Regions from separate parts of the Streptomyces sp. NPDC038200 genome, predicted to be linked through region 2. Evidence: riboswitches for the same ligand, from Rfam matches in the RefSeq annotation. Region 2 holds a riboswitch; each other region holds the start of a gene.

Region 1 (9,301 bases), on a different contig from region 2:
CGGCTCCCGGCGGCGGCGCGGCGCTGCCCGATCCGGAGGACGCCGAGGCGGTGCGCCGGCTGTGGCAGGAGGGGCTGTTCGCCGAGCGGGCGGCGCTGCTGGGGGCGCTGCGTGCGCGGACGCCCGCGCAGGGGCGTGAGCTGCTGGCGTCGACATGGGCGACGGAGCGGGCCGAGGACCGGCTGATGTTGCTGGACTCGCTGCGCACGGGCCTGTCGGACGCGGACGAGGCGTTCCTGGAACAGGCGTTGGGCGACCGCAGCCGCAACGTCCGGGCGACGGCGGCGGAGCTGCTGTCGGCGCTGCCGGGCTCGGCGCTCGCCGCGCGGATGGCCGTACGCGCCACGGTGTGTGTGGCCCTGGACCGGGCGGGGGACCCGCCGGCCATCGTGGTGGAGGCACCGCACGAGTGCGACGCCGGCATGGAGCGCGACGGCGTGGCGGCCGCACCGCCCGCGGGCCGGGGAGAACGGTCCTGGTGGCTGGGGCAGTTGGTGGAGTCCGCCCCGCTCGGTGTCTGGCCGGAGCGGCTCGGCGGGCGCACCGCCGAGGAGATCGTGGCGCTGCCGGTGGCGGACGGCTGGCAGGGCGAACTGCACGCGGCCTGGTGCCGGGCGGCGGTACGGCAGCGGGACGCCGCCTGGTCGCGGGCGCTGCTCGGTGCGCCGTCGGCACCGGAGGCGGGCGGCCCGGGCGCGGTGTCCCTGGCGGAGCGGGCGAAGCTGCTGGCCGCGCTGGAACCGGCCGAACGGGCCGTGTGGGTGGCCGGGTTCATCGCCACGCACGGCCTCTCGGAGGCGTTCCAGCTGCTCGGGGTGTGCGCGGTGCCGTGGGCTCCCCCGCTGGGCCGGGCCGTCGTGGACGCTCTCAACATCGCCCGGGACGCCGGCAGTTACCCGTGGAGCTTCAGCGGGGTGATGGGGCTGGCGGAGCGCTGCCTGGATCCGGCCGAGGCCGTCCGGCTGGAGGCGCTGCTGGCGATACCCGACGAGCGGGAGGACGCCGCGCCCGGCGCCGGCGGGTACTGGGCGGAGGCGTTCCAGCGGCTGGTCACCACACTGCGGCTGCGGGCGGCGATGACGCGGGAACTGACCCCGCCCGCGCCGCCCGCCGGGCCGCCGGAGACGGCCGCTCAGCCCCCGGACGCGGCCGGCTGACGGACGTTCTCCCGGACCCACTCCACGATCGACGTGGTCGTCGCGCCCGGGGTGAAGATCTCCGCGACGCCCTTCTCCTTCAGCGGCGCGATGTCCTCTTCCGGGATGATGCCGCCGCCGAAGACGAGGATGTCCTCGGCCTCCCGCTCCTTGAGCAGGTCGATGACCGCGGCGAACAGCGTGTTGTGGGCGCCGGAGAGGATGGACAGGCCGATCGCGTCGGCGTCCTCCTGGATGGCGGTGTCGACCACCTGCTCCGGCGTCTGGTGGAGGCCGGTGTAGATGACCTCCATACCGGCGTCGCGCAGAGCGCGCGCGATGACCTTGGCCCCACGGTCGTGGCCGTCGAGCCCCGGTTTGGCGACCACCACGCGGATCGGACCGGCTGCCACACCCATCACTGCCTCCATCAAGCGACCACGGAAGCGATCGCTTCCGTTCGTATCGACAAGTACCGCACTTTTGGCGCGTTCCGCCACTGTCGCGAAGTGAACGAACGTTATCTCCAGCATCCCGCAACCGGCGGTTTCACGGTGCGCGGCGAGGGGGAAATCACATGGTGGGACATGAGGGCACACGGGGGACCGAGCCGTCCTCCGGTGTGCCGACAGGAGGTCGGCCATGAAGGTCACCGGGGTATTTCCGCTCTTCCTCCCGCTCTGCCGCCGCCTCTGGCCGGACAGACTGGCCGGACTGTCCGTGACGCTGCTGAAGGCGACCGCCCTGGAAGCCGCGATCCTGGCGTGCCACCTCCTGCTCTATCCGACGGGCCTGGTCCAGGAACGCCGCTCCAGCGCCCTGCCCGCCGCCGGCGGCACCTCCCGGCTGCCGGTCCGCCCCGGCCCGCCGGTCGTGCTGCTGCACGGCTTCATCGACAACCGCTCGGTGTTCGTCCTGCTGCGCCGCACGCTCGCCCAGCACGGCGGACAGCGCGTCGAGTCGCTCAACTACTCTCCGTTGACCTGTGACATACGCATCGCTGCCGAGCTGCTGGGCCGGCACATCGAGGAGATCTGCGAGCGCACCGGCAGCGCACAGGTCGACATCGTGGGGCACAGCCTCGGCGGCCTGATCGCGCGCTACTACACCCAGTGTCTCGGCGGTGATCTGCGCGTGCGCACGCTGGTCACGCTCGGCACCCCGCACTCCGGCACCCGGGTGGCGCCGCTGGCGGACGCGCACCCGATCGTCCGGCAGATGCGGCCGGGCTCGCCGGTGATCGAGGAGCTGGCCCGGCCCGCGCCCGGCTGCCGGACCCGATTCGTGAGTTTCTGGAGCGACCTGGACTCCCTGATGGACCCGCTGGAGACGGCCTGCCTGGAGCATCCCGACCTCCACACGCAGAACGTCCGGGTGACCGGCATCGGCCACCTCGCCCTGCCGGTGCATCCCGCCGTGGCGGCCGGGATACGCGAGGCGCTCGACGCCCCGCTCCCCGCGGACCCGGCCGCCGGCGGACTGACCGTGGCCTGAGACCGGCCCGGGAGGACGGCCGGGAGGACGAGTCGGTGCGGGCGCACAGTCCGCGCACAGCGCACACGTCACCCTTCAACATCGAACATTCCTCGAACACAAGACCAAGGTCGCGTCCGGGGTCCCCCGAAACACAGCCGAATGCCCGTTTCCGGCCCACGCGAAACAGGCCGAAGATTGTCGCGCCCAGGTACTGCCGGGTACAGTCGCCGCACTGCTCTGGCAGCCCCTGTTGTCGAGGCGAAAGAGAAGTTGGTGAACGACCGTCACCCGTCGGGGACCATGACCACCCCGGCCGCGGCTTCCGACGCCTCCACCGAGCACTACGCGTCGTACGGAGCACAGGAATCTCCCTACGACGACCTCACCACGTACGGCGGTTACGAGGCCACCGGTTTTACCGGTGGTTCCGCGAGCACCGCGGCGTTCCACGCGGACCCGCTCTTCGGCAGCCTCCCGGGCGACGCGCAGACCACCGGCACGTACGACGCCACGCAGTGGCAGACCGGCAGCACCGGCCAGACCCCGGCCTACGACCCGTACGCGGCCCAGCACCATGCGGCGTACGACTCCGGTGTCCACGACAGCACCGCCTGGTCCATCCCCGCGCAGGCCACCGGGAACGACGTCAGCGGCCAGTGGGACGCGGGCGCCTGGCTGCAGCCCGACCACGCCGGCGGCGCCGACCCCACCCAGCAGTGGGAGTGGGGCACCCAGACCTTCGACACCGGTGCGTACGACGCCACCCAGTGGAACTCCGCCGGGCAGCCCGTACCGGGAGAGGCCGAGCTGGCCGGCGAACCGTTCGACCAGCAGGCCACCGCGACGTTCGAGGCCGTCGGCGACCCGCAGCCCCACTTCGATCAGCCGGGCGACCCGCAGGCGGCCGCGGCCTTCGAGCAGGGGCCGTACGAGGACACCGCCTTCGACGAGCAGCCGTCCGGCGAGGGCGAGCCGGACTCCACCGGTGAACTGCCCGCCGTGACCGGCCTGCTGGACGACCAGGAGGAGATCACCCCGGCGCCCGCGACCCGCACGGGTTCGCGCAGCGCGGGCCGCTCCCGACGCCGTACGCCCGCCAAGCGCTCCGCGCTGTTCACCGTCGCCGTGCCCTCGGCCTGTGTGATGGGAGTCGCCGGGATCGCCGCCGCCTCGGTCGGCGCACTCACCGACGGCTCGAAGGACGACACCACCGCCACCGCCTCGGACGCCCATTCGGTCCAGCCGTCGGTCGCCAACAGCAAGCTGGACAGCCAGCTCAAGACGCTCTCCGCCGGCGCCGACGACTTCGCCGACCGCGCGAGCCGCACCCAGGAGCGGATCGACCTCAAGGCGCAGCAGGAGCTGGAGAAGAAGAAGGCTGCCGCGGAGGCCGCGCTCAAGGAGCGGCTGCGCCCCAAGTTCGCGCTGCCGGTCGGACAGCACGGGCTCAGCGCCTACTTCGGCCAGGCCGGCATCAACTGGATGTCGGTGCACACCGGTATCGACTTCCCGGTCTCCTACGGCACCACGGTGATGGCCGCCACCGACGGCACCGTCACCACCAAGTGGAACAGCGCCTACGGCAACATGCTGATCGTGACGGCGAAGGACGGCACGGAGACCTGGTACTGCCACCTCTCCAGCTACCGCGTCGCCTCCGGTTCGACCGTCAAGGCCGGCGAGCCGGTCGCCTATTCCGGCAACTCCGGCAACTCCACCGGCCCGCACCTGCACTTCGAGGTACGGCCGGCGGGCGGAGCGGCCATAGACCCACTGCCGTGGCTGCGCAGCCACGGACTGGACCCCACCTAGACCCCTGGGCCCCGCTCTTCAGCGGGGCCCTTTCGGCCCTTTCGGGCCGCTACAGCTTCTCCACCGGCGCGTACCGCAGCAGCAGCCGCTTCGGCTTGGCTTCGCCGAAGTCGATCGTCGCCTCCGCGTTCGCCCCCGTGCCCTTCACCGCGACGACCGTGCCGAGCCCGAACTGGTCGTGGGTGACCCGGTCCCCGACGGTCAGCGCGACCACCGGCTTCTCCGCCGTGCGCCGCGTGGCGAACCCGGACGCGCCCGAGGCCGAGGAGCGCGAGCGGGTCGAGGACAGCGAGGCCGCGATCCCCGACGCCGGCCCCGAGGACACCGGCGCCGCGGCTCCCGTCCGCTTCCACGCCACATGGGTGGGCGGGATCTCCTCCAGGAAACGGGAGGGCGGGTTGTACGAGGGCTGGCCCCAGGCGCTGCGCATCGCCGACCGCGTCAGGTACAGCCGCTCCCGCGCGCGCGTGATGCCGACGTACGCCAGGCGCCGCTCCTCCTCCAGCTCCTTGGTCTGGCCGAGGGCGCGCATGTGCGGGAAGACGCCGTCCTCCATGCCGGTCAGGAACACGACCGGGAACTCCAGGCCCTTCGCGGTGTGCAGCGTCATCAGCGTGATGACGCCGTCGCCGTCCTCGTCGTCCGGGATCTGGTCGGAGTCCGCGACCAGGGCGACCTTCTCCAGGAATTCGGCGAGCGTGCTCGGCTCGTCCTCCGCGCGCTCCTGCTCGAACTCCAGGGCCACGGCCGCGAGTTCCTGGAGGTTCTCGATCCGGGTCTCGTCCTGCGGGTCGGTGGAGGCCTGCAACTCGGCCAGGTAGCCGGTGCGTTCGAGGACCGCTTCGAGGACCGTGGCCGGTCCGGCGCCGGACTCCACGATCGTGCGCAGGTCCTCCATCAGCGTGTTGAACCGCTTGACCGCGTTGGTGGAGCGGGCGGCCATGCCGTACGCCTCGTCCACGCGCTTCAGGGCCTGCGGGAAGCTGATCTTCTCGCGCTGGGACAGGGCGTCGATCATCGCCTCCGCGCGCTCGCCGATGCCCCGCTTGGGCACGTTGAGGATGCGGCGCAGCGGCACCGAGTCCTCGGGGTTGGCGAGGACGCGCAGGTAGGCGAGGACGTCCCGGACCTCCTTGCGCTCGTAGAAGCGGACGCCGCCGACGACCTTGTAGGGCAGGCCGACGCGGATGAAGACCTCTTCGAAGACACGCGACTGGGCGTTGGTGCGGTAGAAGACGGCGACGTCTCCCGCGCGCGCGTCGCCCGCGTCGACCAGGCGGTCTATCTCGTCGGCGACGAACTGGGCCTCGTCGTGCTCGGTGTCGGCGACGTACCCGACGATTCCGGCGCCCTGGCCGGCGTTGGTCCACAGGTTCTTCGGACGGCGGGACTCGTTGCGCTCGATGACCGCGTTGGCGGCGGACAGGATGGTCTGCGTGGAGCGGTAGTTCTGCTCCAGCAGGATCGTCGTCGCGTTCGGGTAGTCCTCCTCGAACTGGAGGATGTTGCGGATCGTCGCGCCCCGGAAGGCGTAGATCGACTGGTCCGCGTCACCCACCACGCACAGCTCGGCGGGCGGGATGTCGTGCTCGCTCGGCGGGACGTCCTCGTCGTGCTCGGTGGTGCCCACCAGCTCGCGCACCAGGGCGTACTGGGCGTGGTTGGTGTCCTGGTACTCGTCCACCAGGACGTGCCGGAAACGGCGGCGGTAGTGCTCGGCGACGTCCGGGAAGGCGCGCAGCAGGTTGACCGTCGTCATGATCAGGTCGTCGAAGTCCAGCGCGTTCGCCTCGCGCAGCCGCGACTGGTACAGGGCGTACGCCTGCGCCAGGGTCTTCTCGAAGCCGTCGGCGGCCTGGGCGGCGAAGTCCTCCTCGTCGATCAGCTCGTTCTTCAGATTGCTGATCTTGGCGCTGAAGGACTTGGGCGGGAAGCGCTTGGGATCGAGGTCCAGGTCACGGCAGACCAGGGCCATCAGGCGCTTGCTGTCGGCGGCGTCGTAGATCGAGAACGACGACGTGAAGCCGAGCCTCTTGGACTCGCGGCGCAGGATCCGCACGCAGGCGCTGTGGAAGGTCATCACCCACATCGCGTTCGCGCGCGGGCCGACGAGCTGCTCCACGCGTTCCTTCATCTCGCCCGCGGCCTTGTTGGTGAAGGTGATCGCGAGGATCTGGCCCGGGTGGACGTCCCGCTCGCCGAGCAGGTGGGCGATGCGATGGGTCAGCACGCGGGTCTTCCCGGAGCCGGCGCCGGCGACGATGAGCAGCGGGGAGCCGGCGTGCACGACCGCGGCGCGCTGGTTCTCGTTCAGCCCGTCCAGGAGGGCCGCCGAGTCGAGCGCGGGACGCGGGGCGCCGTTGCGGTAGTACGCGTCCCGGTCCGGCGGCACGTCGAACTTCCCGCCGAACAGATCGTCCGGAATCGGCTCCGGAGCGTGATCGTCCTCGGGCGGCGGCGGGGGCTCCTCCTCGCGCCCGCGCGAGGGCTGGAGGTCCGCCAGGAAGCTGTCGTCAAAGAGGCTGCTCATCGCTCTACGAGTCTAGGGCGCCCCACCGACAACCGGTCGCCGTCCCCGGAACATGGCCCGCTTCCCGGCCAGTTGATCTTCGTGTCAACAACGCCCGTCAGCCGCTCACCCAACGGAAGCGCCTGGTCACGCGCACGTGAAACCTTGCCCAGGTCACGGAAATGTATCGGACAAACCGCGCACCAACCTTCACAGAAGACACACGAGTTGGCTAGTTTGCCGTCAGGCCGCACGACCCCTCTCCGGCGAACGTCGCCGGGCCATGCGGCCTCCGCCGAGTCCGGCGCACCCCGCACGGTGCCCGGAGCCGGGGACCCACCGTTCCTGGGGTGAATCGGCCGACTCCCGCCAGGGACGAGGCCGTAGGGCAACCCTTCCACCCGCCCGAACCCGACAGCTAACCCGGTAGGCGGCAGCACGGAAGGAGTCGCCACTCTTGGCGTCGCACCGCAAGCCGCGCCCCGGCGGGACCCAGGGGGCGGGCATCCGCACCCCCGCCCTCGCCACCGCCGCTCTCACCTCTGTGGCCGTGTTCTCCCAGACCGCCGAGGCCACGTCCGCGGCCGGTCACGGCAGGCCGAGTCTGGAGGAGGTCGAGCGGAAGATCGACGACCTGTACCGCCGGGCGGAGTCGGCGGCCGAGACATCCGTCACGTCCGGCACGGGCAGGGAGCGGGGCGAGAGGACCGAGCGGGCCGAATGGGTCCAGGAGGCCGAGCGGGCGCGGCAGGCCGAGCGGGCCGAGCGGGCGCAGCAGGCCGAACGGGCCGAGTCCGCGCGGCGCCGTGCGGACAGCCTCCAGCGGCTCCGCGACGAGGTCGCCCGGCGCGCCCAGGACCGCGGCCTGCCCACCCAGCGCGGCGCCCTCCCCGCCCAGCGGGGCGCCCTGTCCGCCCGGCAGGGGACGATCCCGGCACAGCGCGGCACCGGCAAGGCCGGGCTCGGCACCGCTGCGGCCCCGGACACCGCCCCCGGCGTTCCCGTACGGGGCACGGGCACCACGCCGTCCGTGCCGCCCACGTCGTCCGTGCCGTCCGCGCGGGATACGGCTCGCACGCGGGACACGGCTCTCACCTCGCCCGTGCAGGACCGAGGCATCCCTTCATACGTACCGGACGCGGGGATCGCTCAGCCCGTACGGGACACGGCGTTCGTTCAGCCGGTACGGGACACGGCGTTCGTTCAGCCGGTACGGGACACGGCGATCACCCGGCCGGTGACGGACCGGGGCACCGCTCAGCCCGTCCGGGACGCGCACATCGCCCCGCACCTTCGGGACACCGGGGCCGCTCCCCTCCAGGACACCGGGGTCACTCCCCTTCGGGACACCGGGGTCGCTCCGCGGGTTCGGGACGGGGGCGACGCACCGGCCGGGCCCGGTACCGCCGCCGCGGCGCCGGCGGACGGCTCGCAGGAGGCCACCGCGAGCGACCCGAAGGCGGCCAAGGCCAGAATCCAGCGGAAGATCGCCCACGCGCGTGTGCTGCTGGCGCAGCGGACCGCCCAGGGCGCCGGCACACCGTCCGGCACGTACGCGAGCAAGGCCAGGAAGGCGATCTCCTTCGCCCGTGCCCAGCTCGGCAAGCCGTGCCTGTCGGGCACCGCCGGTCCCGGCTCCTACGACTGCTCGGGCCTGGTCCAGGCCGCCTGGAAGTCCGCGGGCGTCACGCTTCCGCGCACCGCACGGGAACAGGCCGACGCCGGCACACCGGTCCCGCCGGACGAGGCCCGCCCCGGCGACCTCGTGTTCTTCCACGACGACGTCAGCCATGTCGGGCTCTGGACGGGCAACGGCATGGTGATCCACGCCCCCAGGCCGGGTGCGTACGTCCGCGAGGAGCCGGTCTCCGGCGTCGATGAGGCGGCCGTCCACAGCGTCGTACGGCCGGGCTGACCCCCGGCCTCGGCGGGGGTCAGGTCCAGAGGACGGCGATGAAGACGTTGGCCGTGGTCAGCAGGCCGACCAGGCCGAACACGCCCTTGTCGATCCGCTCCTCGTCGCGCTTCACGTAGACCAGGCCGAGGATCACGATCAGCAGCGCCAGCTTCACGCCGATCTTGACGGTGTTGACGTGGTGATCGTCGGCCTGGTTCAGACCGACCAGGGCCACACCGGTGACCAGCATGGTCACCGCGCCGTGCAGCATGCCCGGCACGAACCGGGCCGTGCCCCGGCCCATCGCCTTCATCTGGGTGAGGAAACCGCCGAGCAGCGCGGCGATACCGACGATGTGCAGGCCGACGAAGAGATGGATGAGTACGTCCATGGGGCCGGAGCCTAACCAGCACCCTCCTGCCCTCCCGCCACCGGCCCCACCCTCGGCCCCGCCCCGCCGACACCACGCCG
Region 2 (9,301 bases):
GGGCGGCGAGGTGGGTGAAGTCGAGGTTGGCCTCGACGAGGTCGGCGAGGGGCAGCGCGGCGGTGGCGTAGGCCGTGCCGCCGGCCCAGGGGGTGTGGAACACCGGGCGGGCGCCCGCGAGATCGCCGCAGACGGTGATGCGGCGGCCGGCCTGGACGACGGCCGTGTAGCTGCCGGGCCAGGTGGTCAGATGGCGCACCGCGCCCCCGCGCGCGGTGAACAGACCGCGGCGCAGCTCCTCGTCGCTGGCGCCGCAGATGCCGAGGACGGCGATCCGGTGCTGCGCGTCGGCGTGCACCACGCGCACCTCGTCCGGGCGCCAGTCGCCGACGGCCCACAGCGGATCCGGGTCGCCCCACAGGAGTTGGGAGCCGACCGGGTGCAGGGTCTCGCCGTCGTAGCCGAGAGCGCCCGCGGAGCCGATCCCGGCGACGCCCGCGGCGGTGCTGCTCCAACCCACCAACCACCGCATCGACGCCTCCACAGGCTGTGGACAACCAGTGCACCGTACGAACCGGACCCCATGCTGCCATGAGAGGCACGCCGGAGAGGCGCGGTGGCACCGCCTTCGATCGAGGGAAGTTCGTGTGGCGGGCCTGGGCAGTTGACGGGCGGCCGGGACGGGCGAGGAGGACGCGGTCCCGGCGGACCCCGAAGGGTGCGGCGTGAATGCGCCCCCAATGCGCTCCCCCAAAACGCCCTTCGCGCCCTCAAGTTGCATGGTCGGAGCGGAAAATACCGCGGTGAACGCGGGTCGATTTTCGGCCAATTAAGTGGCGGGGCGCCGGAGGTGAGCACGCTCCGTACAGGCCCGCGGAGCGGCCGCCGGCGCCCGCACGCGCACAGTCCGGGAGGCGGATGTCGCCTCCCGGACCGGTCCGCCACCCGCGGGGATGAAGGCGGCGGTGTCCCCCAGCCCACTGGATCCAGTACAGCGGGCCGACCCACGCAGGTGCCATGGAACCGCTCCCGGGATGGCCGGAGAAGAGCGCACGGACAGGCGCACGGCCACACGCACGGGGGCACGTGGCGACACAGCGTGCACGGTGCGTACAGGGCCGTACTTCCGTACGGACCACAATCCCGCCATCCGGAACAATGCCCCTTAACGCTTGGGATGCGGCGAACTACGCTGGGTTTACGAATGCCGCGTGGTTATGCCAGCGCGACAGCCGTCTGTGTCGAGGGGTGGCGCATGTCCAGGGAGCAACGCGGGCCGAACGAAAAGCTCGGCGCCGTTCTCGCCCTCGCGGGAATCAGCAACGCGGGACTCGCGCGACGCGTCAACGACCTTGGCGCGCAACGCGGGTTGACGCTTCGCTACGACAAGACGTCGGTGGCGCGCTGGGTGTCGAAGGGCATGGTGCCGCAGGGTGCGGCGCCGCACCTCATCGCCGCCGCCATCGGCCAGAAGCTCGGCCGCCCGGTGCCGCTCCACGAGATCGGCCTGGCGGACGCGGACCCCGCGCCCGAAGTGGGTCTCGCCTTCCCCAGAGACGTGGGACAGGCGGTGAAGTCGGCGACGGAGCTGTACCGCCTGGACCTCGCCGGCCGCCGGGCGGGCTCCGGTGGCATCTGGCAGTCCCTCGCCGGGTCGTTCGCAGTGAGCGCATACGCAACGCCCGCCTCACGATGGCTGATAACCCCCGCCGACAGCTCGGTCGCGCGAGAGGCGGGCTCCGTCGAGGAGACCGGCGCACCGATCAAAGTCGGCCACAGCGATGTGCAGAAGCTGCGGGAGGCCGCCGAGGACGCCAGGCGGTGGGACTCCAAGTACGGGGGCGGGGACTGGCGCTCCTCGATGGTGCCGGAGTGTCTGCGGGTGGAGGCGGCTCCGCTGCTGCTCGGCGCCTACTCCGACGAGGTGGGCCGGGCCCTGTTCGGGGCCTCCGCGGAACTCACCCGGCTCGCCGGCTGGATGGCCTTCGACACCGGGCAGCAGGAGGCCGCGCAGCGGTACTACATCCAGGCGCTGCGGCTCGCCCGCGCGGCGGCGGACGTCCCGCTGGGCGGCTACGTGCTCGCCTCCATGTCGTTGCAGGCGACGTATCGCGGCTTCGGGGACGAGGGCGTCGACCTGGCGCAGGCCGCGCTGGAGCGGAACCGGGGGCTGGCGACCGCCCGCACCATGAGCTTCTTCCGGCTGGTCGAGGCACGGGCACACGCGCGTGCGGGGGACGCGCAGGCGGCGGGCGCGGCGCTGAAGGCGGCCGAGAGCTGGCTGGAGCGGTCCAGGGAGGGGGACAACGACCCCTCGTGGCTCGGTTTCTACGGCTATGACCGGTTCGCCGCGGACGCGGCCGAGTGCTACCGGGACCTGAAGGCGCCGCGCCAGGTCCGCCGGTTCACGGAACAGGCCCTGTCGAAGCCGACGGAGGAGTTCGTGCGGTCGCACGGTCTGCGGCTGGTCGTCTCCGCCGTCGCCGAGCTGGAGTCGGGGAATCTCGACGCGGCGTGCGAGCAGGGCGTGCGGGCCGTGGAGGTGGCCGGACGGATCTCCTCGGCCCGGACCACCGAGTACGTGAAGGATCTGCTGCACCGGCTGGAGCCGTACGGGGACGAGCCGCGGGTGGTGGAGCTGCGCGAGAGGGCGCGGCCGCTGCTGATGGCACCGGCATAGGCCGCGCCGCCCCGCGTTTGAAGCCGCTGTCAGTGGCGCAGTGCACTATCGATGGCGGAGGTGGTGCAGGTGCGGGCCGGGGCGTACGACTGTGATGTGCTCGTGATCGGCGGGGGAATCGTCGGGCTGTCGACGGCGTACGCGATCACCCGCGCCGCGCCGGGTACGCGCGTGACCGTGCTGGAGAAGGAGCCCGGGCCGGCCCGGCACCAGACGGGACGCAACAGCGGGGTCATCCACAGCGGGATCTACTACCGCCCGGGTTCGCTCAAGGCGCGGTACGCGGTGCGGGGCGCCGCCGAGATGGTGAAGTTCTGCGCCGAGTACGGCATCGCGCACGCCGTCACCGGCAAGCTGATCGTCGCCACCGAGCGGGAGGAGCTGCCGCGGCTGCACGCGCTCGTGCAGCGGGGCCGGGAGAACGGCATCCCGGTGCGGGAACTGGGCCCCGCGCAGATCGCCGAGTACGAGCCGGAGGTGCGCGGCCTCGCGGCCATACACGTCGGCACGACGGGGGTGTGCGACTTCGTGGGCGTCGCGCGGGAACTGGCGCGGGCGTCCGGGGCGGAGATCCGCTACGGCGCGCGGGTCGTCCGGGCGGACCGCCGGGCGGACCGGGGCGTGGCCGTGCTCACCGCGGCCGGGGACGTGGTCCGCGGCCGGGTGCTGGTGAACTGCGCCGGGCTGTACTGCGACGAGGTGGCCCGGCTGACCGGTGACGAGCCCGGGGTGCGGATCGTGCCGTTCCGCGGGGAGTACTACGAGCTGGCGCGGCCGGAGCTGGTGCGGGGGCTGGTGTATCCGGTACCGGACCCGGCGTTCCCGTTCCTCGGGGTGCATCTGACCCGCGGGATCGACGGGGGCGTGCACATCGGGCCCAACGCGGTGCCGGCGCTGGCCCGTGAGGGGTACGGCTGGGGGATCGTACGGCCCCGGGAGCTGGCCGGGACGGTGGCCTGGCCGGGATCGTGGGCGATCGCGCGGCGGCACTGGCGGTACGGGGCGGGTGAGCTGCACCGCTCGGTGTCGAAGGGGGCGTTCCTGGAGGCCGTGCGCAGGCTGCTGCCCGGCGTGGAGGCCGGGGATCTGGTGCGGGCCCCGGCCGGGGTGCGGGCGCAGGCGGTGCTGCGGGACGGGACGCTGGTGGACGACTTCCTGATCCGGGAGGGGGCCCGGACCGTGCACGTGCTGAACGCGCCCTCGCCCGCGGCCACCGCCTCGCTGCCGATCGGCCGGGAGATCGGGCGCCGGGCGCTGGAGATGCTGGGGGCGCCGGAGTGACCCGTCCGGGCCCGTAAAATTGTGCTCACTGTGTCTGACTCGCTGAACACCCCCGACGCCCCGCCCGCGGCCCCCCACGCCCCCGGTGTCTCCGTCCGGCACACCCGGGCCAAGGGAGAGCCGCGTTTCCCGGACGGGCCCAAGGCCGATCCCGCCGGCTCGCACTTCGAGCGGCGGATCCGGAGCTTCCAGCCGCGGCGGAGCAGGGTGACGGCCGGGCAGGCCGACGCGCTGCAGCGGCTGTGGCCCAAGTGGGGGCTGGACATCGACGGGCAGCAGGTGATCGACCTCGGCGAGCTGTTCGGCAACGCGGGCCCCGTGGTCCTGGAGATCGGGTTCGGGATGGGCGAGGCCACCGCGCAGATGGCCGCGGGCGACCCGGACACCAACATCCTGGCCGTCGACGTGCACACCCCCGGCCAGGGCAACCTGCTGGGTCTCGCCGACCGGAACGGCCTGTCCAACGTCCGCGTGGGCAACGGCGACGCGATCATCCTGCTCCGCGAGATGCTCCGCCCGGACTCGCTGGACGGGCTGCGCGTCTACTTCCCCGACCCCTGGCCCAAGAAGCGGCATCACAAGCGGCGGCTCATCCAGCCCGAGTTCCTGACGCTCGCCGCGACCCGGCTGCGGCCCGGCGCGATCGTGCACTGCGCGACCGACTGGGAGCCGTACGCCGAGCAGATGCTGGACGTGCTCACCGCCCATCCCGCCTTCGAGAACACCCAGGCGGACGGCGGTTTCGCGCCGCGCCCCCAGTTCCGGCCGCTGACCCGTTTCGAGGGTCAGGGACTGGACAAGGGACATGTGGTGAACGATCTGCTGTTCCGCCGCGTACCGCACAGCCAGGACCGATAATCCGCTCCAGCCCCTCGTCGCGTCACCGTTAGGGTCGATGCCGTGGCCACCAGTCCTCCGTTTCCGACGTACCCACCGATCCCCGGCGCCGGCGAGCTCCGCCACCCGCGCTGGTGGCAGCGCAGGTGGGTGCGGTACGGGGCACTGACCACGCTGCTGGCGCTGTCCGGCCTGGTCATCCTCGCGCTGGTGCGGCGGCAGACCGGCACGGAGGGCTTCCTCGTCGGGCTCGGACTGGCCGTGCTGCCCGTGCCCTGGCTGATAGCCGCCTTCCGGTGGCTGGACCGGGTGGAGCCGGGACCCTGGCGGAACCTGATCTTCGCCTTCGCCTGGGGGGCCTGTGCGGCGGCGCTGATAGCCATCGTGGCCAACAGTTTCGCGACCCGGTGGATCGCCACCTCGACCGCGGATCCGGCCGGTGCCGACACCCTCGGCGCCACGGTGATAGCGCCGATCGTGGAGGAGTCCGCCAAGGCCGCCGCCGTGCTGCTGGTGTTCCTCTTCCGCAGACGTGACTTCACCGGGATCGTGGACGGCGTGGTGATAGCGGGGATCACCGCGACCGGCTTCGCGTTCACCGAGAACATCCTCTACCTCGGTACGGCCTTCGGTACCGACCAGCTCACCGGCGACCGCGGCATCGCCTCCGTGACCGCCGCCACCTTCTTCGTGCGCATCGTGATGTCCCCGTTCGCGCACCCCCTGTTCACCGTCCTGACCGGCATCGGATTCGGTGTCGCCGCGCTGTCCGCCGAGCGGCAGCACGTGCGCCGGGTCCTGCTGCCGGTGGGCGGGCTGCTGCTCGCGATGAGCATGCACGCCTTCTGGAACGGCTCCTCCACCTTCGGCCAGTACGGCTTCTTCGCCGTCTACGCCGCCTTCATGGTGCCCGCGTTCGCGGTGCTGACCTGGCTCGCGATCTGGACCCGGCAGCGGGAGCTGCGCACGGTGCGGGAGGAACTGCCGGTGTATGTGCTGGCCGGCTGGCTGGGGCCGGCCGAGCCGTTCGCCCTCGGGTCGATGCGGGCGCGCCGGATGGCCCGGGACTACGCCCGGCACCACCACGGGCGCCAGGCGGCGCGGGAGGTGGCGCGGTACGAGGCGTACGCCACCTCGCTGGCGTTCCTGCGGCACCGGGGGCGCACGGGGAAGGCCGGTGCCGGCTTCGTCGTACGGGAGCGGGAGCTGCTGGACGAGCTGTGGCGGCGCCGCGAGCTGGCCCGCCCGGCCATGGAGTACGCGGCGCGGGCGGCCGCGCCGGTCCGGCCGGTGTACGCGGGTCCGGTGCCCCAGGGGTACGGGTATCCGGCGATGCCGTACCCCGCGTACAACCCGTATCGGACCTAGCCGTACGGGGTGCCGCGGGTTCGGCACCGCCGGATCACGCCGTCACCGCCGGCCGCCGCCGGATCACGCCCCGGCGGGAGCGGTCAGGCCGATGCTTCGGTGAGCCTGCCGAGTTCGGCCTCCGTCAGCCTCAGGTCCGCCAGACCGAGCAGCGCCGGGAGCTGGTCCACCGTCCGCGCCGAGGCGATCGGGGCCGTGATCGTCGGCTGGGCGGCCAGCCAGGCCAGGGCGACCGTGGCGACCGGGGCCTCGTGGGCGGCGGCGATCTCGTCCAGGGCCGCGAGGACCTTCTGGCCGCGCTCGGAGTCCGCGTACTTCTGGGCTCCGCCCGCGCGGGCGCTGTCGACGGTCGTACCGGGCCGGTACTTGCCGGTGAGGAAGCCCGAGGCCAGGGAGAAGTACGGGACGGCGGACAGGCCCTCGCGGGCGGCGAGGTCCTGGAGCGGGCCCTCGTAGGTGTCGCGGGACACCAGGTTGTAGTGCGGCTGGAGGGCGACGTAGCGGGCGAGGCCCTCGCGGTCGGAGAAGTCGAGGGATGCCTTCAGGCGCTCGGCGGTGATGTTGGAGGCGGCGATGTGCCGGACCTTGCCGGCCTTCACCAGCTCGTCCAGCGCGCCGATGATCTCCTCGACCGGCACCTCGGGCTGGTCGAAGTGGGTGTAGTAGAGGTCGATGTAGTCGGTGTCCAGGCGACGCAGGGAGGCGTCGGCGGCGGCCTTGATGGTGGCGGCGGACAGGCCCTGGAAGTCGGGGTGCTGGCTGACCTTGGTGGCGATCACGACATCGGCGCGGTTGCCGCGCGCCTTGACCCACTTGCCGATGATCGTCTCGGACTCGCCGCCCTTGTTGCCCTCGACCCAGGCGGAGTAGGCGTCGGCGGTGTCGATGAAGTTGCCGCCGGCCGCCGTGTAGGCGTCGAGGACGGCGAAGGAGGTCTGTTCGTCGGCGGTCCAGCCGAAGACGTTGCCGCCCAGCGAGAGCGGAAAGACCTCGAGATCGGAAGAGCCGAGTTTGCGAAGTGACGTCATACGTTATGTCAACGCCGGCGGTGGGTGATCGCATCCCGCCGCCGGCGCCGAGTTCCCGCCAAACAGCCCTTCGGGTGGATCAGGGGTTGAGGCCCTTGCCGTGCAGCCACGCCATCGGGTCGATACCGGTGGGCTGGCCGCCGGGGTGGATCTCCAGGTGCAGGTGCGGGCCGGTGACGTTGCCGGTGGCGCCGACACGGCCGATGACGTCGCCGGTGCCGACCTTCTGGCCGACGGAGACGCTGATCGAGGACTGGTGGCAGAACCACAGCTCGGTACCGTCGTCCAGGGTGAGGATCGTGCGGTAACCGTAGGAGCCGGCCCAGCCCGCCTCGGTGATCGTGCCGCTGTGGACGGCCTTGATCAGGGTGCCGGTGGGAGCGGCGAAGTCGAGACCGGTGTGATAGCCGGAGGACCACATCGAGCCGGCCTGGCCGAACGTCGAGGTGATCGTGTACGAGGAGGTGGGCAGCGTGTACTGCTTGGCCAGTTCGGCCCGGCGCTTCTCCTCGGCCGCCTTCTTGGCGTCGGCCTCCGCCTTCTCCTTGGCCTCGGCGGCCTTGGCGGCGGCCTCCTTCTCGGCCTTCGCGGCGGCGGCGGCACTCTGCTTCTCGGCGGCGGCGAGCGCGGCGGCGGTGGCCTTGCTCTCGGCCTGGCCCTGCTGCTGCTCGGCCTGGGCCATGATCCGGTTGCGCAGGGCCTCGCCCGCGTCGCCCTGGTCCTCGTCGTCGACGGCGCTCACGCCGACGCTGCTGAGCGTGGTGGTCGCGGCGGCTTCGGCCGGCTGGGCGTCGGCCGAGCCGTCCTCGAAGAGGGAGCCGACGGAGGGCAGGTCCGGCAGGGAGATGGAGACCGGCGGCTTGCCGGTGTTGGCGCTGGCCATGCCGCCCGCGCCGACGGCCGCCATGACGCCGACGCCGAGGACGGTGGAGCTGCGCGCGAAGCCGCCGCGCTGCTTGGCGACCCGGTGCCGGCCTCGGACCGGGGCGACGGAGTCCTCGGTCGGGTTCCACTCCTCCCACGGGCCCTCTTCGGCGCGATAGGCGCCGTAGCCGAAGGTCTCGGTCTCGCGCTGTGCCGGTATGAACGGGGCTTCGGGGACAGGCCGGTTGGACGCCACGCGGGCGCGCTCCTTTCCTTCCTCCGCCTACCGGGTTAGCTGACGGGTTCGGAGCAGGAAGGTCTCCTACGCGCGTATACCGGTCGTGGACTACACGAGTTCACGACGACATCCGCGTGATTCACCCCAGGGTGGTGGTTCCCCGGTTCCCTTGCGGGATTCGGCGCGTGCGCACGGAGCCGTCTCGGGTGACGGCTGGGACGACCGCGCTGCGTTATCGAACGTTAATAGACCTGCCAGTCACTTTCCAAGCCCGTCCGGCTTGATCATTAACGATTTCGACGGCGGACTTATGGTCCGGCACTCCGCCAAAGCGGGCGAGTCGGCCGGGCTTCGGCAGGGTTCAGCAGTCACTGAGGGTTTTGATGGTGACACGGCCGCGCTGCACTCGGCGCCCGTACGGTCACTTTCGGTGACGTCGACCGGGGCCCGTGGGAACCGATGTGCAGATGACCCCGCGGATGGCGTACAGTAGAGACACAACGACGCGGGGTGGAGCAGCTCGGTAGCTCGCTGGGCTCATAACCCAGAGGTCGCAGGTTCAAATCCTGTCCCCGCTACTGAAGACTCAGGGCCGGAATCCATCGGATTCCGGCCCTGAGTGTTTTCAGCCGAGCAGATGGCCGTTCGGCGCCTTGGCGAGCGCCTCCAGCTCGGGGAGTACGACGACCCGGGCACCCGCGGCGGTCAGGACACCCGTGCCGTCGGCCGCGGTGACGAACGTGTCGGGCTCTCGCCAGGCGGTCACCACCCGGCGCACCCCGGCCCGCAGGATCAGCTCGGCACAGGGCGCGGGCCGGGAGGCGCGGCGGGCGCAGGGCTCCAGGCTGCTGTAGACCGTGGCGCCGGGCAGCCGCGCATCGGCGGGGTCGATCTTCGCCAGGGCGGCCTCCTCGGCGTGGACCACCGGGTCGGCGCCCTCGCGCGAGTGGCCCCGGGCCAGCTCCGTGCCGTCGGCGGCGACCACGACCGCGCCCACGCTGAAGGCCGTCTCCGAGGGCGGGCACAGCTCGGCGAGCGCACAGGCCGTACGCAGCCAGTGGCGGT
Region 3 (9,301 bases), on a different contig from region 2:
GGCGCTTCGTGTCGTACCGGACGGAGGACGACGAGCTGCGGCTGCGCTTCGACGACGACGGCGTGGGGATCACGCTGCACTACCGGATGCGCGGCGACGTCGTCGAGCGCCGGGTGACCGTCGACAACGGCGGCGACACGCGGGTGGAGCTGCTGCGGGCCGACGCGGCCACCTGGACCCTGCCCGACCGCGAGGGCTGGCGGCTGTCCCAGCTGCACGGCCGCTGGGCCGCGGAGTCCCGGCTCACCACCGCCCCTCTCACCTACGGCGAGAAGATCATCGGCAGCCGCCGCGGTCACACCGGCCACCAGCACCTGCCCTGGGTCGCGCTCGACACGGATGCCACCGAGGAGCACGGCGAGGTCTACGGCTGCGCGCTCGGCTGGTCCGGCTCCTGGCGTATCGCGGTCGCGCAGCTCCCGGACGCGCGCGTGCAGATCACGGGCGGCGCCGGCTACGACGACTCGGGCCTGCTGCTCCTCGCCCCGGGGGAGTCGTACACCACCCCCGTCTTCGCGGGCCTGTGGAGCGACGGCGGCTTCGGCGGCGCGAGCCGCACCTGGCACGCCTACCAGCGCGCCCATGTCGTCCCGGACGCCGAGCGCGACCGGCCGGTGCTCTTCAACTCCTGGGAGGCGACGAACTTCGACATCTCCGAGGAGCAGCAGGCCGCCCTGGCCCGCCGGGCCGCCGAGATCGGGGTCGAGCTGTTCGTGGTGGACGACGGCTGGTTCGGCGCCCGCACCAGCGACCGTGCCGGCCTCGGCGACTGGACGCCCAACCCCGACCGCTTCCCGCACGGCCTGAAGCCCCTCGCCGACCGGGTGCACGGCCTGGGCATGCAGTTCGGCATCTGGGTCGAGCCCGAGATGGTCAACCCGGACAGCGACCTGTACCGCGCCCACCCCGACTGGGTGCAGTACCAGCCGGGGCGGAGGCGTACGGAGCTGCGCAACCAGCTGGTGCTCAACCTCGCCCGCGAGGACGTCCAGGAGTACCTGTGGGAGCGGCTCGACGCCCTGCTCTCCGGCGCCCCCGTCGACTACGTCAAATGGGACTTCAACCGCTGCTTCACCGACGCGGGCTGGCCGGGGGAGCCGTACCCGCAGCGCCTGTGGGTGGACCACGTCCGCGCCCTCTACGCCCTGCTGGACCGGCTGCGGGCCGCCCACCCCCGGGTGGCCTTCGAATCCTGCTCGGGCGGCGGCGGGCGGATCGACCTCGGCGTGCTCAGCCGCACCGACCAGGTGTGGACCTCCGACAACACCGATCCGCTCGACCGGCTGGCCATCCAGCACGGCTTCACCCAGATCCACCCCGCCCGGGTGATGGCCGCCTGGGTCACCGACAGCCCCAACACCCAGCTCAACGGCCGGGTCAGCTCGCTGCGCTTCCGGTTCGTCAGCGCCATGGCGGGCGTGCTGGGAGTCGGCGGCGACCTGACGGAGTGGACTGCCGAGGAGCTGGCCGAGGCCCGGCGGTGGGTGGAGCTGTACAAGGAGATCCGGCCGGTCGTGCAGCACGGCGAGCTGTACCGGCTGCGGCCCCCGGAAGGTGGTCTGAGCGCCGTCCAGTACGTCCGGGGAGAGGAGACGGTCGTCCTGGCCTGGCTCCAGGCGCAGAGCCACGGCGAGCCGGTACCGGCGGTGCGGCTGCGCGGACTCGACCCGACAGCGTCGTACGCATGCCACGAAACGGGCGAAGTGCATCGAGGCGCGGTGCTGCTGCACCACGGGCTGCGCACGCGGCTCAAGGGTGACCTGGACGCGACGGTTCTTCGCCTACGCCGTCTCTAGGTATTCTGTCCAGTTTGGTCAACTTCGTTGCGACTCGCCACGGAATGCGGGGCCTTGGTGGGCGGGCTGGTGAGGAGCGTCATATCCGTGACGGTGCGTCGCACGTCATGTCCACGTAATACCGGTGCGGAGCAGGCGAATCGAGGGGATGGTGGGCCTTGAAGGCACGCTAGGTGACCGTGTGTTCCCGTATTCGATCACCCGAAACGCGCATCACGGGAACCCGCTGCTTGTTTCCGTGCGTCCTGCTCGCTTACGTTCGCCACCATTCCGGACGGAACGCCGAATCCTGCCGCCGCCCGGAGTCCCCACACACGTGACCCGCGCCGGCAGGAGCGGGGGACCCACCAGGTACGACTGCCTGTCCGGTCTCCGCGACAGGCAAGGGGGTGCAGCCGTGCCGCGCACGGCCGGGCAACTCCAGCCCGAACCCGACAGCTGACCTCGCAGGCGCCGGAGAGGAATTGCGCCATGCCCGCCAAGGGTAAGCACCGACGCCCCAAGACCCCGCGTTTTTCCCGCTCCATGGCAGTCGCCGGCACCGGTGGCGCCGCCCTCGCCCTCCCGCTCCTCGGGGCCACCGGAGCGCACGCCGCCACCCCCGCGCAGTCCGTACCCGGAAAGGCCGTGCGCTCCCTTCCGGAGACGGTCGAGAAGAGCGCCGCGCGTGCGGACGCCGGCGCTCGCACCTACACCGTGCGCAGCGGCGACTGCCTCTCGAAGATCGCCGACGAGCAGCACGTCGGCGGCGGCTGGCAGCGGCTCTACGAGGACAACCGGCGGACCGTCGGTGCCGACCCGTCGCTCATCCACCCGGGCCTGAAGCTCACCCTCGGCGGGCAGGCCGCGCCGACCCGCGCCGAGACCCCCGCCCCCCGGCACGCCCCCGCGGCCACGGCGTCCCCCCGGCCGGCCGCCGCCCAGCCCTCGCGGGCCGCCGGGTCCGCCCCGGCCTCCCGGCCGTCCGGGTCCGGCAACGCGCAGACCGCCACCGCCGGTTACACCCTCCCGGTGACCGGTGCCACCCTCGGCACCGGCTACCACGTGGCCGGCAGCATGTGGTCCAGCGGCCACCACACCGGCGTCGACTTCGTCGTGCCGGCCGGCACCCCCCTGAAGGCCGTCGCCGCGGGCACGGTCGTCTCCGCCGGCTGGGGCGGCGCGTACGGCAACCAGGTCGTCATCAAGCTGAACGACGGCTACTACGCCCAGTACGCCCACCTGTCGCAGCTGTCCGTCTCGGCCGGCCAGAGCGTGACCGCGGGCCGGCAGATCGGCCTGTCGGGCGCCACCGGCAATGTGACCGGCCCGCACCTGCACTTCGAGATCCGCACCACGCCGGATTACGGCTCGGACCTGGACCCGGTCGCCTACCTCCGCTCCCACGGCGTCGCGGTCGGCTGACGCCCGGCCCGGCGGCACCCCCCCGCCTGACGCGCTGCCGAAGGCCGGACCCCGTCCCGGGGTCCGGCCTTCGGTGTGTCCGCGTGCAACAGCCTGGAGAGTGACCGTATTCCTGCATTGGCAAATTCTTTAAGAGTGTCTCATCTCACCGTTCGTCAACCCCCGCTTACGGTCGCGTAGGTCACATCCGAAGGTGAATCATGGTCCGACGTGGCAGACGATTCGAAGAATGACAACAGATCAGTGATCGGGTCGTACGTGGCGGTGGGGGACAGCTTCACCGAGGGCGTCGGCGATCCAGGACCCGACGGGGCGTTCGTGGGCTGGGCCGACCGGTTCGCGGTGCTGCTCGCCGACCGGTGCCCCGAGGGCGACTTCGAGTACACCAACCTCGCGGTGCGCGGGAAGCTGCTGGACCAGATCGTGGCCGACCAGCTCCCGCGGGCCGTCGACCTGGCTCCCGACCTCGTCTCCTTCTGTGCGGGCGGCAACGACATCATCCGCCCGGGCACCGACCCGGACGAGGTGGCCGAGCGCTTCGAAAGCGCCCTGACCCGGCTGACCGAGGCCGTCGGCACCGTGCTCGTGACGACCGGCTTCGACACCCGTGGCGTCCCCGTGCTCAAGCATCTGCGCGGCAAGATCGCCACCTACAACGGGCACGTCCGTGCCATCGCGGACCGGTACGGATGCCCCGTGCTCGACCTGTGGTCCCTGAAGTCCGTGCAGGACCGCAGGGCCTGGGACAGCGACCGGCTGCACCTCTCGCCCGAGGGGCACACGCGCGTAGCCCTGCGCGCCGGTCAGGCCCTCGGTCTGGACGTCCCCGCCGACCCGGAGCAGCCGTGGCCGCCGCTGCCGCCCCGGGGCACCCTGGAGGTCCGCCGCGACGACGTCCAGTGGGCGCGCGAATTCCTCGTCCCCTGGATCGGGCGCCGACTGCGCGGCGAATCCTCCGGCGACCATGTGACGGCGAAGGGCACGCTCTCCCCGAACGACATCAAGATGCGCATCGCCTCGGTGGCCTGACACGGCCCGCCGCACCCCGGACCCCGGACCCGCACAGGGCGGCCCGGGGAGCGGGGTGTGCGTGTGGCGGTCCGGGCACGGGGGCGTGTCCGGACGCCGCCCGCATGGGCATGTGGTCGTGGTCAGGGGCGGGCGGGGCGTGCTCACCGCTCTCGTTCGGTCAACGCCTTCCGGTCCAGGCCGAGTTCCCGGGCGAGGGCGTCGTCCACCCATTCCTGCGCCCGGGACCGCGCCACCCCGCCCGGGTACGAGGTCAGCTGCACCGCGAGGCCGTCCATCAGCGCGGTCAGCCGCAGCGCCGCGCCGGTCGGGTCCGCGCACGCGAACTCCCCGGCCGACACGCCCTCGGCGATGACCTCCGTGATCGCCGCCTTCCACTGCTTGTCCAGATCGCGGGTGACCTCCCGCAGGGCCGGCTCGCGCAGGGCCACGGCCCAGCCCTCGATCCACAGCCGCCAGCCCTTGGCCTGCCCGGTCGGCGCGTACCAGCGCACCGCGGACCGGAGCCGCCGCAACGCGGTGGTCCGCCGGCCCAGCAGCTTGCGCAGGTGCGCGAGGTCGTCCCGGGCCGCGTACGTGAAGGCGGCGGCCACCAGCTTCTCCTTCGTGGAGAAGTGGTACAGCACCAGCGCGTTGCTCACCCCGAGGGCCGCGGCCACGTCGGCGATCCTGACCGCCGCCACGCCCCGCGCCTCGATCTGCTCTATGGCTGCCCGCAGCAGCTCCTCCCGGCGCTCCGCCACGCTCAACCGCACTCTAGCCACGCGGTCACCCTAGCCGCAGACCCCGCACCGCCGAAGCCGTCGGCCCGTCAGCGGTACCAGCCGAAGCGTTCCGCGATCACCGGCAGCCGGTCGGTCACCAGGGCGTGCGCCGCCGCGCGCGGGGTCGTCCCGTCGGCCTCCGCACGGTCGAGCATCAGAGCGACCAGGGCGCGCATGGAGCGCCGCAGGTACGCGAACGCCTCGTCGGCGTCCGCGCCGATGTCGCCGAAGAGGGTCCACCACCACCACGCGTTCGTCCCGGAATTGACCACCACGTCCGGCAGCACCGTCACCCCGCGCGCCGTCAGCAACGCCTCCGCCTCGGGTACGACGGGCATGTTGGCGGCCTCCACGATCCAGCGCGCCCGGATCCGCTCCTGGTTCGTGCCGTCGACCGCGTACGACACGGCGGCCGGCACCAGCACCTCCGCCTCCGCGGACAGCCAGCCGTCCCCGGGCAGTTCGCGGTCGTCCGGGCGCAGCGCGCCGCGGTCCACGGTGCCGTAGCCGTCCCGCGCCGCCAGCAGCGCCTCGACGTCGAGCCCGGCCGGGTTGGCGATGGTCCCCTTGAGGTCGGCGACGGCCACCACCGTCAGGCCCGCGCGCGCGAGGAAACGTGCGCTGGCCCCGCCCATGGTGCCGAGCCCCTGCACGGCGACCCGGGTGCCCGCGTACGGCACCGCCGCCCGGTCCAGGGCCGCCAGCACCGACTCGGCGACCCCGCAGCCGCCGGCCAGCTCGTCCAGGCCGATTCCGTCCACCTCCACCGCGAAGGCGTCCGCGAGCCGCTTCCGGGCCGCCGACTCGTCGTCCAGCAGCGGGTACACCGCCTGGACGGAGGAGACCAGACCCGCCTCGGCCGCCGCGCGGTCCACCAGGTCCTGGCTGAGGCCCAGATCCTCGCCGGTGGCCCAGAGACTCTCGATGTACGGGCGCATGGCGCGCAGGTAGCGGACGAGGAGCCCGTACGCCCGCGGGTCCCGCGGATCGCAGTCGATGCCGCCCTTCGCGCCGCCGAGCGGGATGTAGCGGCCCTGGGGGTTGTAGTGCAGGGCCTCCTTCATCGTCATGCCCCGAGCGAGCCCCGCCACCTCCGCCAGTGTGCAGCCGGGCCGCATCCGCAGCCCCCCGCTGGCCACGCCGCGCACCAGCCGGTCCACGACCAGGAAGCCCTGGCGGCCGGTGACGTGGTCGGTCCAGACGAGCGACATCAGCGGGGCGGTCATGAGGTCTCCGGAGGAGCGACGACGGGTGCTACTGAACGATGGGTCAGTATCCGGAGCCGGTCAGGACGCTGTCAACGCACTGGACGGATCTTCGACGGCGGCGCGGTGCCCCCGCCGTGACCGGACTGTCGGAGGAGCCGACCATAATGGAGGGCCTCACCCACTTCACCGGGAGGTACCGTGACCGGTTTGCGTTCTGCGAGCTCCGGGCTCCGCGTGCTGCGGCCCGCAGCCTTCGGAGCGGACCCGGGTGGTGAGCGCCTGGCACGCATCCGCCGCTCGCCGCACTTCAAGGACGGTGTCTTCCAGAACCCGGGCGGCCCCGCGCGCACCCGCCCCTCCGGCTCCACCCTCGATCTCGCCAAGGTGTTCCTCGACAAGGACACCCGGCCGCTGCGCGCTCCCGAGGGCACCGTCCCGGTGCACCCCACGACCTTCGCCGACCTGGCCGAGCCGCCCGCCACCGGGCTGCGGCTGACCTGGATGGGCCACTCCAGCGTGCTCGCCGAGATCGACGGCCACCGGGTCCTGTTCGACCCCGTCTGGGGCGAGCGCTGCTCCCCGTTCCCCTTCGCCGGACCCAAGCGGCTGCACCCCGTGCCGCTGCCGCTGGCCGCGCTCGGACCGGTCGACGTCGTCGTCATCTCGCACGACCACTACGACCACCTGGACCTGCCCACCATCAAGGCGCTGGCCGGCACCGACACCCTGTTCGCCGTGCCGCTCGGCGTCGGCGCCCACCTCGAACACTGGGGCGTCTCCCCGGACCGGCTGCGCGAGCTGGACTGGCACGAGTCCACCCGGGTCGGCGGGCTCACCCTCACCGCCACCCCCGCCCGTCACTTCTGCGGCCGGGGCCTGCGCAACACCCAGCACACCCTGTGGGCGTCCTGGGTCGTCGCCGGCGAGGAGCACCGGATCTACCACAGCGGTGACACCGGCTACTTCGACGGCTTCCAGGACATCGGCGCCGCGCACGGCCCCTTCGACGCCACGATGATCCAGATCGGGGCGTACAGCGAGTTCTGGCCGGACATCCACATGACCCCCGAGGAAGGACTGCGCGCCCACCTCGACCTCCAGGGCGGAGCGCCGCACGGCGTCCTGCTGCCGATCCACTGGGGCACCTTCAACCTCGCCCCGCACCCCTGGGCCGAACCGGGGGAGTGGACCAAGGAGGCCGCCGAGGAGGCCGGGCAGGCCGTGGCCCTGCCGCAGCCGGGCGAGCCCTTCGAACCCGCCGGCAAGCTGCCGGCCGGGGCCTGGTGGCGCGGTGTGTCGGGGGACGTGCGGCGGACCTGGCGCTCGGTCGGGGCCTTCGTCGCGGAACCGCCCGCCCGCGGTACCGGCGGCCACGGCCGCAAGGGCTGAGTCCGGCGGACTCGTTCCGCGTGCGGACCGGAGTCGAGCCGCCCCGTTTCCGCGGATAAAACGTACGATTGTGAAGGAAATGTACGGTGTAGGCGGAGTGCGGTCATGGCAGAGCCCGGCAAACCGGATCGGCGACGGCGTCTCAGTCGCCCCGCGGTGCTCGCCGCGGCCGTGACCCTCGTGGACCGGGAGGGGCTGGCGGCCCTGACCATGCGCCGCCTCGCGGCCGACCTGGGCGTGGAGCCGATGGCCCTCTACCGGTACACCGACGGCAAGGAAGGGCTGCTCGACGGCCTGGTGGAGGCCTTCTTCGCCGAGGTCAACGAACGGCTGAGGACCTCGGTCGAACCGGCTCGCGCGGACGCGTCCGCCGCGTCCGCCGAACCGCCCTGGCGGACCGAACTGCGCCGCATCGCGCGGGCCTTCGCCGGTGCCGTGCACGCCCATCCCGAGGTGCTGGCCGTGGTGGCCGCCCGCCCGCTCGCCGTGCCCGTGGCCCGGCGGCCCGAGCCCTGGCTCCAGCTCACGGAGCACATGTTCGCCGTGCTGGCCCGCGCCGGATTCGACGACACCACCGCGCTGATGATCCACCGCACCTTCGTGTCCTGGACCCTCGGCTGCCTGCTCGTCGACAAGCGCCAGGTCGTCGACAACCCCGAGGAGCCCGACCCCATGCTGCGCCTCGGCCTGCACCGGCTGTCCGCCGCCGACTACCCACGGCTGCGGGCCCTGGTCCCGCACTTCACCGAGTACGACGACGAACGCGAACTCGCCGACGGCCTGGACAGCCTGCTCAGCCGTCTGCCCGAGGCGCCTCTTGACGCGTTCTACGGTCGCGGAGCACCCTGAGAGTACGACGTACACATCGCTCATAAAGGTGTGCACAGTCATACATCGCCCAGAGCGGTCGATCGGCCAGAAACTCCCTGTTTCTCCCCGCGCAGACTCGCGCCGCCGGGACGGCCCGAGGTGCCCCCGACGGCGCCGGAAGAAGCCGTCATGCCCAGCACCTATCAGCCCGTCCTGCGCGTGCGTGTCACCGCTCGGGATGTCGCAACCCTGCGCGCGCTGCTGCGCGACGCCCATCCCGACGTCGGCGGGCTCGCCCGCCGCGCCGACGACGGAACCTGCTCCATCGTGGCCTACGTCTCCCCCGACCAGGTCGAGGCGCTCGAACGCGACGGCGTGTCCGTCACCACGATCGAGGACGCCGCGGCCGAGGGCCGGGCCCGGCAGGCCGAGGTCGGCGCCGGCGACCGGTTCGCCCCCGCCGACGCGGTGCCCCACGGACTCGCCGACAAGATCTAGGACCCCGGAGAGGACGCCATGTCGTACCTGAACATCACCGAGGTCGAGTCCGCCGTGACCAGCCTGGCCACCGCCTTCCCGGGCACGAGCGAGCTGATCGACCTGCCCGAGCCCTCGGCCGAGGGCCGCGCCTGCCACGCCCTGCGGATCGGGGCCGTCCCGCCCGGCTCCAACGACTGCACCGTGCTGATCGGCGGCGTCCACGCCCGTGAATGGGGCAGCTGCGAGATACTGATCCACCTCGCCGCCGACCTGCTGGAGGCGCACGACGCCGGCACCGGTCTCCGCTACGGCGGAACCACCTTCACCGCCGACGACGTCCGCAGGATCCTGCTCGAACTGGACCTCGTCGTCTTCCCGCTGGTCAACCCTGACGGCCGGCGGTACAGCCAGACCGTCGAGC

The links. Region 2 has a riboswitch for cyclic di-AMP ahead of ACZ7KF_RS14465 (M23 family metallopeptidase). Riboswitches for the same ligand answer to the same signal wherever they lie in the genome.
Region 1: it holds a riboswitch for cyclic di-AMP, as region 2 does, so the genes downstream of both, ACZ7KF_RS25470 (NlpC/P60 family protein) here and ACZ7KF_RS14465 (M23 family metallopeptidase) in region 2, are expected to answer to the same signal.
Region 3: it holds a riboswitch for cyclic di-AMP, as region 2 does, so the genes downstream of both, ACZ7KF_RS08185 (M23 family metallopeptidase) here and ACZ7KF_RS14465 (M23 family metallopeptidase) in region 2, are expected to answer to the same signal.

What each region holds. Positions count from the first base shown of each region.
Region 1 is NZ_JBVJYH010000013.1:120,577-129,877, forward strand. Features, by position in the region: gene ACZ7KF_RS25445 (DUF5691 domain-containing protein) at 1-1,157, shown strand, start outside; gene ACZ7KF_RS25450 (cobalamin B12-binding domain-containing protein) at 1,133-1,555, opposite strand; gene ACZ7KF_RS25455 (esterase/lipase family protein) at 1,779-2,630, shown strand; gene ACZ7KF_RS25460 (M23 family metallopeptidase) at 2,886-4,424, shown strand; gene pcrA (DNA helicase PcrA) at 4,474-6,954, opposite strand; cyclic di-AMP (ydaO/yuaA leader) riboswitch at 7,217-7,382, shown strand; gene ACZ7KF_RS25470 (NlpC/P60 family protein) at 7,391-8,848, shown strand; gene ACZ7KF_RS25475 (hypothetical protein) at 8,868-9,221, opposite strand.
Region 2 is NZ_JBVJYH010000006.1:14,986-24,286, forward strand. Features, by position in the region: gene ACZ7KF_RS14435 (asparagine synthase-related protein) at 1-472, opposite strand, end outside; gene ACZ7KF_RS14440 (MFS transporter) at 1,196-2,620, shown strand; gene lhgO (L-2-hydroxyglutarate oxidase) at 2,681-3,901, shown strand; gene trmB (tRNA (guanosine(46)-N7)-methyltransferase TrmB) at 3,932-4,759, shown strand; gene ACZ7KF_RS14455 (PrsW family intramembrane metalloprotease) at 4,802-6,106, shown strand; gene ACZ7KF_RS14460 (aldo/keto reductase) at 6,190-7,134, opposite strand; gene ACZ7KF_RS14465 (M23 family metallopeptidase) at 7,214-8,254, opposite strand; cyclic di-AMP (ydaO/yuaA leader) riboswitch at 8,264-8,430, opposite strand; tRNA gene ACZ7KF_RS14470 (tRNA-Met) at 8,741-8,814, shown strand; gene ACZ7KF_RS14475 (dihydrofolate reductase family protein) at 8,862-9,301, opposite strand, start outside.
Region 3 is NZ_JBVJYH010000003.1:166,519-175,819, reverse strand. Features, by position in the region: gene ACZ7KF_RS08190 (alpha-galactosidase) at 1-1,796, shown strand, start outside; cyclic di-AMP (ydaO/yuaA leader) riboswitch at 2,111-2,262, shown strand; gene ACZ7KF_RS08185 (M23 family metallopeptidase) at 2,268-3,200, shown strand; gene ACZ7KF_RS08180 (SGNH/GDSL hydrolase family protein) at 3,444-4,229, shown strand; gene ACZ7KF_RS08175 (TetR/AcrR family transcriptional regulator) at 4,373-4,993, opposite strand; gene ACZ7KF_RS08170 (glutamate dehydrogenase) at 5,041-6,219, opposite strand; gene ACZ7KF_RS08165 (MBL fold metallo-hydrolase) at 6,400-7,590, shown strand; gene ACZ7KF_RS08160 (TetR/AcrR family transcriptional regulator) at 7,696-8,439, shown strand; gene ACZ7KF_RS08155 (hypothetical protein) at 8,590-8,898, shown strand; gene ACZ7KF_RS08150 (M14 family metallopeptidase) at 8,917-9,301, shown strand, end outside.